3 regions of the Pseudocitrobacter sp. CD920760 genome follow, and region 2 is predicted to be linked to each of the others. Evidence: predicted binding sites of a transcription regulator. Region 2 holds the regulator's gene; each other region holds the start of a gene.

Region 1 (4,213 bases), 2.4 Mb from region 2:
CAGAGCGCGGCGACAATATCTTGAATGACGACCATGGACTTTCCTGTGGAACAGCATTTTCGCTTATTGTACTCCCGAATTGCCCGAAACTCTTTGATCCCTCGCGCAACAACGCACGCGCAGCTGTTCAGGAATAAGAACAACCTGAGCACTATGCGTTTACGCCGGGATGTTCTGGCCATTCGGCAGAGAGACTGTTCTCAAAATCATGAAAATACGCGAGGCTTTGCGCGGCGCGTATCTTCAGGAACATTGCTAACCAGACAGCCCGAGGCGAAACGCCGCCGGGCCTGAGGCTATTTTACACAATACGCGCGAAGCCTGCTGCTAAATCAGCGATAAGATCGTCAATGTTTTCTAAACCAATATGTAAGCGAATAAGGGTGCCGGTAAAGTCCACTTCGCCGCCGGGGCGAATCTCCGCCAGCTGTTCTGGCTGGTTAGGCAGAATCAGCGACTCAAAACCGCCCCACGAGTAGGCCATGCTGAACAGGGAGAAGTTGTCGAGGTAAGTCGCAAGCTCAGCATCGGTTAAGCGCTTTTTCAGCACGAAGGAGAACAAGCCGCTGCTGCCTGTAAAATCTCGTTTCCAGTATTCGTGACCTTTACTGCCCGGCAGCGCCGGATGATTCACGCGGGCAACCTGCGGATGCTGTTCCAGCCATTCGGCAATTTTCAGGCTGCTTTCATGATGCTGACGCAGGCGAACGCCAAGTGTGCGCAGGCCTCGACTGGTCATGTAGGCGGTGTCCGCATCCAGCATCTGGCCCATCAGATACGCATTTTCGCGCAGTTGCGCCCAGCAGCGTTCGTTGGATACCGCGGTACCGACCATCGCGTCAGAGTGGCCAATCAGGTACTTCGTGCCAGCCTGAATCGAGATATCAATGCCGAAATCGAGCGCTTTAAACAGCACGCCTGCCGCCCAGGTGTTGTCGATCATAATGATTGCATCCGGCGCAACGCTGCGCACGGCGGCAACAATCGCCGGAACATCGTGAACTTCCATGGTGATTGAACCCGGGGATTCCAGGAACACCACTTTGGTATTGGGCTGAATCAGGCGCACGATGTCGCTGCCGATCAGCGGGTCGAACCAGCCGGTGGTGACGCCGAGTTTACCGAGTATTTTGGTGCAGAAATCCTGGCTCGGCTCATAGGCGGTATTGGTCATCAACACATGATCGCCCTGTTCAACAAAGGCCAGAATCGTATTGGCGACCGCCGCTGCGCCGCAAGGGAAGAGGGCGCAGCCCGCGCCGCCTTCCAGCTCACACATCGCTTCCTGTAAAGAGAAGTGGGTGAGCGTACCGCGACGCCCGTAGAAGAGTTCGCCTTTCGCGCGATTGCGGGTGGCATGTTTCTTCGCCTCAACGGTGTCGAACACCAGCGAAGAGGCGCGCTGAATGACGCTGTTTACCGAACCCTGCGTGTACTTTTTACTCCGCCCGGCGTTGACCAGCGCGGTATCCAGGTGCTTATCTGCCATGTCTCTCCTGCCTATTTTTATACGTCTGGACGTCTAAACTATCACGATTGTTGCAGGATGTACCCGCTCGCGCGACATAAAGCAGAAAATTTCTCAAAAATCGCGGTGGTGACTTTTTTACTGCGTAAGCGCAAGGAAAATAAGTATGATTTGAGTCACTATGTAAATACTAATGAGAACTACTATCAATTCGACGTCGTTTTGATATTATTGTGCTCAGATTTTGTGATTTATGTCCTGGAGATACAGAGTGGGTAATAATTTGATGCAGACGGATCTCTCCGTTTGGGGTATGTATCATCATGCCGACATCGTTGTTAAAGTGGTTATGATTGGCCTGATTCTGGCATCCGTAGTCACCTGGGCCATCTTCTTTAGTAAGAGCGCAGAGTTGTTCTCCCAGAAGCGTCGCCTCAAACGCGAGCAGCAGCTGTTAGCGGAAGCCCGCTCTATCGATCAGGCGCACGAAATCGCCGCCGCCTTCCACGGGAAAAGCCTAAGCACGCAACTGATTCATGAAGCGCAGGACGAGCGCGAGCTTTCTGCGGGTTCAGAAGACAATGAAGGGATTAAAGAGCGTACTGGCTTCCGCCTGGAACGTCGTGTTGCCTTCGTGAGTCGTAATATGAGTCGCGGGACCGGCTATCTCGCGACTATCGGCGCCATTTCTCCGTTTGTCGGTCTGTTCGGTACCGTTTGGGGTATCATGAACAGCTTCATCGGTATTGCGCAGACGCAAACCACCAACCTGGCCGTTGTTGCGCCGGGGATCGCAGAAGCGCTGCTGGCGACCGCAATTGGTCTGTTTGCCGCGATTCCGGCGGTGGTTATCTATAACGTCTTCGCCCGTCTGATTGGCAGCTATAAAGCAAACCTCAGCGATGTTGCTGCGCAGGTTCTGCTGCTGCAAAGCCGCGACCTGGACCTCCACGCCAGCGGCGTGACCCAGCCGGTACGTTCCGCACAGAAATTACGAGTAGGTTGATGCCCCATGGCAATGCGTCTTAATGAAAATCTGGACGATAACGGCGAAATGCATGAAATCAACGTGACGCCGTTTATCGACGTTATGTTGGTTCTGCTGATCATCTTCATGGTTGCCGCGCCACTGGCGACGGTGGATGTGAAGGTCAATCTGCCGGCGTCTTCCAGCCAACCGCAGCCGCGCCCGGAAAAACCGGTCTACCTGTCGGTGAAAGCAGATAAGTCGATGTTCCTGGGTAATGACCCCATTACCGATGAGAACATGGTAAACGCGTTGAACACGCTGACGGAAGGGAAGAAAGATACCACTATCTTCTTCCGTGCCGATAAAACCGTCGACTATGAAACGATGATGAAGGTGATGGACACTCTGCATCAGGCCGGTTATCTGAAGATTGGTCTGGTAGGGGAAGAACACGCGGGGGTGAAGTAAAGCCCCTCACCCCGGCCCTCTCCCTCAGGGAGAGGGTGAAAACCGCACTCACTTAAACCCTGGCTCTGTCGGTTCCCTCTCCCTTGAGGGAGAGGGTTGGATTAGGGGGTAAACACCGCACATTTCCCCTAAGTCTTCTCTCCTAATAAATACGTCCCCACAACACAATTATTTATCTCTGCTTTAAATTAAATTTAATTCTTTATTAAGTAGTAATAAAAACGCGTGTAAAGAATATATTCTTTCCCTCCGCTGGTAATGATTAATAAACTCTCTACGCTTATTTATGGCGCTAAAAATACTAATAACATTACCTGCATAGTGCGGAACAATATGGATAAATCAAACAAAACAAATGCTCGCGGATCGCTGCGTGAAAGCATCTCTGTTTCTACTCTTCGCCAACGGGCCGATGACCAGATGTTGGCGCTGGTGTGGCTGCTTTGGGCTATCTCGCTGGTTGTGGGCTGGATAGTCGGGAATGCGCTGGTGGCGCTATTTTTCGCAACGCCTTTAGCGATTCTGGCCACGCTTGTCACCGCATTTTTTCGCGGGCGCTTAATGTCACGGTTGGTTTTTGCGTTTATCCTGATGGCCTTTTCCGCATTGCTTATTCAGCTTGGCGAGGGCGAAACGGAATATCACTTCTCTGTTTTTGTGCTTTTATCCGCGTTGCTGGCCTGGCGTGACTGGCGTCCGTTAGTGATGGGCGCGGCGGTCATTGCGGTGCACCATTTAGTCTTTAACTATTTGCAGGCCTATAACCTTTATCACATCGTTATTTTTATGCATACCGGACTGCATATGGTGATGATGCATGGCGCGTTTGTGGTGGCGCAAACCCTATTCCTGGTCGTACTGGCGGTGCGTATGGAACAGGATGCGATATCTGCAAGTGAGGTGGCGAAACTGGCGGCGGTCATTAATTGTGAACCCGGAAGCCTGACCCTGGCGCGAGAATCAAACAACAGCCATTCGCCGTTCGCCCGTACGTTTAGCCGAACGCTTGGCGCGATGCGTAACACACTGGAGCAGGTGAGTGGCAATGTCGGTCAGTTGCTGGATGCCTCGCAAACGATTTTGCAGCGCAATACCGCGCTATCAGAGCGCACCGACAGCCAGGCCACTTCTCTCGCTATCGCCGCCAGCGCGATGGAACAACTGGCAAGCGCAGCATCCCTGACCAGTGAACAAGCCGGCGAGGCGCGCAAGCGTGTTTTACAGGCATGCGATGTCGCAAGGCAGGGCGGGGAAAACATCCGCGCGGCGACGGCATCAATGATGCATATTCGTGATGAATCACAGCA
Region 2 (4,213 bases):
ATGTTCAAAACCCAACAGCGGATAGCGTCATACCAGGATAGCGGCAAAAATGGGATAAAAATCGTATCTTGCCCCTGAACGTGAGAATGTCCAACATAATACCCTAACCCGACAGAGCGAAAAAAAGAACTTTGCTATGAAATTGAATACCCGAGCGCAATCTGCACAAAACCTGCACAATAATTCCCCCATTCTGCTCGTTCACGGCCTTTTCGGCAGCCTGGACAACCTTGGCGTACTGGCGCGCGACCTGGTGACCGACCACGATATCCTGCAAGTGGATATGCGTAATCACGGTCTTTCTCCGCGAGCGGATGAGATGAACTACCCGGCGATGGCCCAGGATCTGCTGGATACCCTCGACGCCCACAACATCGAGAAAGCCACGGTGATTGGTCACTCGATGGGCGGCAAAGCGGTGATGGCCCTGACCGCGCTAGCCCCGGAACGCATCGATAATCTGGTCGCTATTGATATCGCGCCGGTGGATTATCATGTGCGTCGCCACGATGAGATTTTTGCGGCGATTAACGCAGTCACCAACGCAGGTGTCTCCTCACGCCAGCAGGCCGCAACCGTGATGCGCGAATTTTTAGCCGAAGAAGGTGTGATTCAGTTTCTGCTGAAGTCGTTTGTTGACGGCGAGTGGCGCTTTAACGTACCGGTGCTGTGGGATCAGTACCCGCACATCGTCGGCTGGGAGACGATTCCGGCGTGGGATCATCCGGCACTGTTTATCCCCGGCGGAAATTCGCCTTATGTTACCGAAACTTACCGTAACGACCTGCTCTCGCAATTCCCACAGGCGCGTGCGCACGTCATTGCAGGCGCTGGCCACTGGGTGCATGCGGAAAAACCGGACGCGGTGCTGCGCGCCATCCGCCGATATTTAGCAGACTGATTAAAAACTCAACGACCGCGCGCCATTATGGCCGTGGTCGTTGGCGTGTCGGTTGCACTGATGTATGATTGCGCGCTGTCTGCACCGGGCGTTTCCCGGTAGCTTGTTTCCCCGAAGTCACTCTGAATCATGGCAAAAGAACAAACGGACCGAACGACAATTGATTTGTTCGCAAATGAGCGTCGGCCGGGAAGACCCAAAACCAATCCGCTTTCGCGTGACGAACAGCTGCGCATCAATAAGCGTAATCAATTAAAACGCGATAAAGTTCGCGGTTTGAAGCGCGTCGAGCTGAAACTCAATAACGATGCGGTAGATGCCCTGAACGAACTGGCAACCGCGCGCGATATGAGTCGCAGTGAGCTTATCGAAGAGATTCTGATGAGCCAGTTAGCCCTGCTTCGCGCGCAGGAAAAGCTCTGAAAATTTCATAAAATCCCGCTTTCATGTAGCAGAGTGTGCAGTCCGGTACGATTGCTGATTCCGCACCCTTCTCTGTTCTGCTATGATTGCCCTTATCTGTGGGCAATACGCCACCACCATATCATTAAGTTTCAAGAGGTTATTTAACTCATGGCAATCGTTGGCATTTTCTTTGGTAGCGACACCGGCAATACCGAAAATATTGCAAAAATGATTCAGAAACAGCTTGGTAAAGACGTTGCCGACGTGCATGACATTGCCAAGAGCAGCAAAGAAGACCTGGCTGCATTCGACATTCTGCTGCTGGGTATCCCTACCTGGTACTACGGTGAAGCCCAGTGCGACTGGGACGATTTCTTCCCGACGCTGGAAGAAGTTGATTTCAATGGCAAACTGGTTGCACTGTTCGGCTGCGGCGACCAGGAAGACTATGCGGAATACTTCTGTGATGCGCTGGGCACTATCCGCGACATCATCGAACCGCGCGGTGCGACCATCGTCGGCCACTGGCCAACAGCGGGTTACCACTTCGAAGCCTCTAAAGGCCTGGCCGATGACGACCACTTCGTAGGTCTGGCTATTGATGAAGATCGTCAGCCGGAACTGACCGCTGAACGTGTAGAAAAATGGGTAAAACAGATTTCTGAAGAGCTGCATCTGGAAGAGATCAAAAACGCCTGATTCTTGATGCGGCGTGACTTTTCAAATCACGCCGCATTAATAGGTAGAAGCAATCAAAATAATAGCTACAATTTTTTAACTTTTGAGCGTAAATCTGTACAATATCTTCTGAATTTAGCGAGTTTGCTGGTCAAGCCTCGTTTTCGAAATCTTTATTCGCCCAGGTCTTGCTGTTTTCATTTAGAAGGCGTCATTCTATAATGAGACGCATTACACTCGGTGCACTCTCTGTGATACTTCCGCGTTTGGAAGTCAATCGTTTAGCAACAGGACAGATTCCGCATGACTGACAACAATACCGCATTAAAGAAGGCTGGCCTGAAAGTCACACTTCCCCGGTTAAAGATCCTGGAAGTGCTTCAGGAACCAGACAATCACCATGTCAGCGCGGAAGACTTATACAAACGCCTGATCGACATGGGTGAAGAGATTGGTCTGGCGACCGTCTACCGCGTTCTGAACCAGTTTGATGACGCGGGCATTGTCACGCGCCATAATTTTGAAGGTGGCAAGTCCGTTTTCGAACTGACTCAACAACACCATCACGATCACCTGATCTGCCTCGACTGCGGCAAGGTTATCGAATTCAGCGATGATTCCATCGAAGCTCGTCAGCGTGAAATTGCCGCGAAACACGGTATCCGCTTAACCAACCACAGCCTGTACCTGTATGGTCACTGTGCTGAGGGCGACTGCCGCGAAGATGAACACGCGCACGATGGCGTAGAGAAGTAATTTCTTCGAGATTCTGAAAAGCCAACCTTCGGGTTGGCTTTTTTATTGCCTCTGTAAAGACAAAAAAAGCCGGAGACGCTTTAGGTCCCCGGCTCTGTGCAGGCCTTATTGTCTTACTTTGTCGTGTTATTACTGCGAATTTCCTGCCAGATTAACCCGCAATCTTTCTTCACGGCCTGATCGTTACCGGTTTTTCTCGCCAGAATGCACGCCTGATAATCGCTTACCCGCACGGTCTCCTGATTGGCAAACTGCTGGTGCGCCTTCTCCTGCTTCAGCACGTTCAGCACCTGCTGGCAGGCTTCGATTTTTTCCGGCGAGCCTTCTGCGGTGTTGATACAGGCGCTATAGGCATCTTTTAAACGCGTATCTTCTTTTGGTGCTTCAGACTGAGCGCAGCCCGCCAGCGCCGCGACCAGCGCAGCAATCATCACTGTTTTTTTCATGTTATTAGCCTTATACGACACGGCGGGCTCTGCGGCCCGCCTGAATACTTATCAGAAGATGGTGAACGGTGCGATAACCATAAATTTCACGTCACGTTCATCCTGGAAGATGTTGCCGTAACCACCGCTCCAGCTCGGGATATCCGAGTGGTTGTCGTACTGGGTGAAGTGCAGTTTTAACAGAGTACCTTTCGCGCGGCCTTCCTGTACGGTGTATGCCACATCGAAGCTGTAAGAAGACTCTTCGATAGTTTTGTTTTTGTCGTAGTACGCGTCCGGGTTGATCTGCCAGGTAGACGGTTTGGCATCCCAGGCGTAGACGTATGATGCACCTACAGCCCAGCCCGGCAGGTTCCAGTTCTTCAGGTCATACATCGCACCGAAGAACACCGCTTTTTCGCCGTTGGCGTTGAAGTCAGAACGGTTATCCCACCACACATCGAGGCGACCGTTAGAGGAGGCGTAGGTTGGCGTCATACGCTGCAGGAAGTAGCCCTGCTGGCCTTCAGCCTTAACCCAGGTCCCTTCCAGACGCAGGTCAACCTGCCCCACTTTGTAACCGAAGGTCAGCGCCTGCAACCACGCGGTGCCGTCATAAATATCGTTTACGGTGCGGTCATCCACTTTATCGCGGGTACCGTAGAACTGATAGCTGGTAGACAGCGGGCTACCGGCGATATCAAATTTGTAGCTGGCTTTGGCAAAGTACTGATCGACATAGCCTTCCGCCTGACCAAATGCCGCTTCCAGTACCAGGTCATTTTTGAAGTCATATTTCATACCGATGGAGTGCAGATAATCGACTTTCGTGCGCTTATCGTTCTGGTAGAAATTATCCATTTCGATATGCCATGGGGCCTTATATTCATTGGTCCACATGTAGGAGAAGCTCAGCGCGCCAGCATCGCCGTAATCAAAGTTCGCGCCCGCTTCTGCACCCTGATAGGTGCCTGGCATAAAGCTCCAGTGCGGCGCTAACAACGTTTGGCCGGTTGGCTGAATATAACCACCACGCGCCCAAACCGGG
Region 3 (4,213 bases), 1.4 Mb from region 2:
GCCGTTCGGCCCCATGATGGCGTGCACTTCCCCTGGTTTTACATCAAGGCTCAAGCCGCGCAGGATTTCTTTCTCTTCAACGGCAACCTGTAAATCTTTAATACTTAACATAGAGATCCCTTAATCCTTATCCGACGCTGTGTTCGAGGCTTATCGCCAGCAGTTTTTGCGCTTCCACGGCAAACTCCAGCGGCAGCTCGGAGAAGACGTCCTTACAGAAGCCATTGACGATCATTGAGATCGCATCGTCTTCGCTGATCCCACGTTGCAGACAGTAGAACAGCTGGTCTTCGCCGATACGCGAGGTGGTGGCTTCATGTTCCAGCTGTGCGCTGTTGTTGCGGCATTCGACATACGGGAAGGTGTGCGCGCCGCAGTCCGGGCCAATCAGCATCGAGTCACACTGGGTGAAATTACGCGCATTGGTCGCGGTCGGCATGATTTTCACCAGCCCGCGATAACTGTTCTGGCTGTGTCCGGCGGAGATCCCTTTCGAGATGATCGTCGATTTGGTGTTTTTGCCGATGTGGATCATTTTGGTGCCGGTATCGGCCTGCTGATGCCCGCTGGTCAGCGCCACCGAGAAGAACTCGCCAATCGAGTTATCACCGCGCAGTATGCAGCTCGGGTATTTCCAGGTGATGGCGGAACCCGTTTCCGACTGGGTCCACGACATTTTGCTGTTTTCGCCTTCGCACAGGGCGCGCTTGGTGACAAAGTTCAGGATCCCGCCGGTGTTGTTATCGCCGGGGAACCAGTTTTGTACCGTGGAGTATTTCACTTCCGCATCTTTGTGGATGATGACTTCCACCACCGCCGCGTGCAGCTGATAACTTTCACGCACCGGGGCGGAACACCCTTCGATGTAGCTCACATAGCTGCCTTCATCGGCAATCAGGATCGTGCGTTCAAACTGACCGGTTTTTTCGGCGTTAATTCGAAAATAGGTCGACAGCTCCATCGGGCAGCGCACACCTTTCGGGATGTAGATGAAGGTTCCATCTGACGCCACTGCCGCGTTCAGCGCGGCAAAAAAGTTATCGTTCGACGGCACCACCGTGCCCAGATACTGTTTCACCAGTTCCGGATGATCGTGGATTGCTTCGCCGAACGAACAGAAAATAATGCCCTGCTCAGAGAGTTTTTCCCGATAGGTGGTGGCCACAGAAACCGAATCGAATATCGCATCGACGGCCACTTCTTTGCCTTCGCGCACCGGTACGCCGAGCTGATTAAACGCCGCTTCGACTTCATCGGTGAGGAAGGTATTGGCGCCTGTCTGTTGCACCGCGCCAGGCTCAGAGGCACAGGTTTCATCGCAGTTACCGCAGGACGGCGCAGAGTAGTAGCTGTAATCCTGGTAATTGAGCGAAGCATAGTTCGCTTTCAACCAGTGCGGCTCTTTCATCTGCTCCCAGGCGTGGAAGGCATTCAGGCGAAACTCGAGCATCCATTCGGGCTCGTTGCGTTTTGCCGAAATGGCACGGACCACCTCTTCGTTGATCCCTTTTGCCAGTTCATCGGTCTTTAACTGGGTGAAGAAGCCCTCTTTGTAATTCAGCGGGCCGCCGGTCCAGGTTTTGACATCGTCAGTTGCTTCAGTATTGCGCGTCATAATCGTACCGCCTATACCCCAAAACTTTCGCCGCAGCCGCATTCGTTCTGCGCTTTCGGGTTATGAAATTTAAATATCTGATTTAATCCTTCGCGCACGTAATCCACTTCGGTGCCGTCGATAAACGGCATCGCCGAAAGAGGCACCCACAGTTTTGCGCCGTCAGACTCAAATAACAGATCATCGGCATGGGGCTCGGTTACCGTATCCAGCACATAGCCAAACCCGGCACAGCCGGTCTGCTTCACGCCGAGGCGCACGCCCTGCATACCTGGTTGTTTGCTGACCAGATTGCGAATTTGTGTTGCTGCCGCGGGCGTTAACGTCAGGCCACGCCAGGCAAAATCATTCGGATCAAACGTTCCAGAATCTACTTCCATTGGTCTACCTCATCGGTTAAGCCATCGAAGGCATAACACTATGTTAGTGATAATGATTATCACTTCAACCCATCTGCAACAGGGGTATTACCTTCGGACCTGTTTTACAGCGGCTTTTTATAAGCATAGACCCTGATTCTGCGGGCAACCGGGATAGATGATTTTTTACAACACTTTGAAAAATAATAGATTAAGAAGAGGTAATTACTGGAAGTGGTTGATGAATAAAACATGCATCGCTAATGCCTATTTATTTGATAGCTTTTCGGCCTCTCTGCGCCTTTCAGCTCACATCCTCGGTACGCTAACTTGCCGGATCGCCAAATCTGACCTAAATCATTGATGACCCCTTCAAAACTATCGGGAGAAATCATGGGTTATTATGTGCTTAAGAAGTCAGAAAAAGCCGTTGCGCAGCCGTGGTATTTTTTACTGAAGGCCGATAATCACGAAACCATCGCCACCAGTGAGATGTACTCGAGCAAGGACGCGGCGAAGAAAGGTATTGCCTCCGTTCAGAAGAACGGCGCGAGCGAAACGATTAAAGACGATACGGCGAAATAAACAAAAGGCCCAGGAATTTGGGCCTTTTGCATCTGTTTTACACCACGGCGGTGGTCAGGCGCGATGTGCAACACAAGCGCCCTTCCTCATCGAAGATTTCGATTTGCCACACCTGGCTGCGACGCCCGGTGTGGATCGCTTTACAGACGCCGCGAACCCGGCCGCTACGCACCGAGCGGATATGGTTGGCATTGATTTCCAGCCCGACAACTTTTTGATCGCCCTCGGTACAGAGATAGCCCGCCATTGAGCCCAGTGTCTCGGCGAGAACAACGGACGCTCCACCGTGTAACAGACCGAATGGCTGATGCGTGCGATGATCAACGGGCATCGTCGCCTCCAGCGCATCATTGGTTAACGCAACATAGCGAATATCCAGCAGCGCCATCATCGTCCCTTCGTTCATCGCATTCAGGGCATCGAGGGTCGTCTGTCGTCTCCAAATCATCCAATAATCTCCAGAAGTGCCTGTAACGGATGGCGCACGCCATTACCTTCCACGCGCTTCACCTGACTACGACATGAGTATCCGGTTGCCAGGCAGCGATTACGCGGCAGGCGTTGCATGGCCTGCTGCCATGATAGCGCATAAATCCCCAGCGAGTTTTGGTGGTTTTTCTTTTCGTGGCCATAGGTTCCCGCCATCCCGCAGCAGCCGACGTTGACGTTTTCCAGCTTCGCGCCAAACCGGGCAAAAATGGTGGCCCACTGTTTTGGCGCGGAAGGCAGTGCGGTAACCTCGGTACAGTGCCCAAACAAATACCAGGGCTCGCCGCCGGATTCGTGGCTATCGATACCGTCCAGTGCCTGAGGCAGCCATTCATGGACCAGCATGACGTTGAAGTCGCCGCGTTTATCGCCCAACACTTGCTTGTATTCATCGCGGTAACACAGCACCAGCGCCGGATCGACGCCCACCATAGGAATGCCCAATTCCGCCACACGATTCAGGTACTCCGCCGTTTTACGTGCGGTTTTGGTAAAGCGGGTGACGAAACCTTTAATATGCTGCGCTTTACCATTGGGTGAGAACGGCAGCAGCACAGGTTGAAGGCCCAGCTTATCGATCAGACGAATGAAGTCGGCCACCACCTGCGCATCGTAGTAGCTGGTGAAAGGATCCTGCACCACCAGCACGGTCATCGCTTTTTGTTCGGGTGTTAGCGCTTCCAGCTGTTCCAGCGTCATATTGGCGGAACGGTGAGAGATCATCTGCTTTTGTAACGATGGCGCGGAAAGCATCGGCAAATCAATCATGCCAATGTGTTTTTCCGACAGCTTGCGTACCAGCGGTTGATTCATAAAGAAGTTAAAGGTTTTCGGCGCGCGCGCCATCAGCGGCGCATAACTTTCAACCGTCGCCACCAGATGATCGCGTACCGGACGCAGATAACGCGTGTGATAAAGCTGTAAGAAACGCGCGCGGAAATCCGGCACATCAATTTTGATTGGGCATTGGGTGGAACAGGCTTTACAGGCCAGACAGCCCGACATCGCCTCTTTCACTTCGTGGGAGAAATCGTATTCTCCCTTACGCGCGTGCCAGCTGTTGCGGGTACGCTCAATCAATGAACGCAGGCTGGCGCGTTTGCCCGGCAGTTCTTTCTCCAGCAATAACGGATCGACCCCGCGATCGGCCAACAAACGCAGCCAT

What was found. The regulator Fur, encoded in region 2, represses iron uptake genes when iron is present. The targets are predictions, from matches to a motif close to ATAATAATGAGAACNACTATCAA.
Region 1: a site for Fur is predicted at 1,656-1,678, ahead of exbB (tol-pal system-associated acyl-CoA thioesterase). Genes of this name have one in related genera too.
Region 3: a site for Fur is predicted at 2,036-2,058, ahead of sufA (Fe-S cluster assembly scaffold SufA). Genes of this name have one in related genera too.

The regions. Positions count from the first base shown of each region.
Region 1 is NZ_CM173490.1:4,446,164-4,450,376, reverse strand. Features, by position in the region: gene yghB (DedA family general envelope maintenance protein YghB) at 1-35, opposite strand, end outside; gene metC (cystathionine beta-lyase) at 302-1,489, opposite strand; gene exbB (tol-pal system-associated acyl-CoA thioesterase) at 1,740-2,474, shown strand; gene exbD (TonB system transport protein ExbD) at 2,481-2,906, shown strand; gene AC1MKH_RS20825 (methyl-accepting chemotaxis protein) at 3,240-4,213, shown strand, end outside.
Region 2 is NZ_CM173490.1:1,555,193-1,559,405, reverse strand. Features, by position in the region: gene ybfF (esterase) at 137-901, shown strand; gene ybfE (LexA regulated protein) at 1,031-1,324, shown strand; gene fldA (flavodoxin FldA) at 1,475-2,005, shown strand; gene fur (ferric iron uptake transcriptional regulator) at 2,288-2,740, shown strand; gene chiQ (ChiQ/YbfN family lipoprotein) at 2,854-3,186, opposite strand; gene chiP (chitoporin ChiP) at 3,238-4,213, opposite strand, start outside.
Region 3 is NZ_CM173490.1:2,954,053-2,958,265, forward strand. Features, by position in the region: gene sufC (Fe-S cluster assembly ATPase SufC) at 1-111, opposite strand, end outside; gene sufB (Fe-S cluster assembly protein SufB) at 128-1,615, opposite strand; gene sufA (Fe-S cluster assembly scaffold SufA) at 1,627-1,995, opposite strand; gene AC1MKH_RS13865 (YegP family protein) at 2,368-2,559, shown strand; gene menI (1,4-dihydroxy-2-naphthoyl-CoA hydrolase) at 2,597-3,007, opposite strand; gene ydiJ (D-2-hydroxyglutarate dehydrogenase YdiJ) at 3,004-4,213, opposite strand, start outside.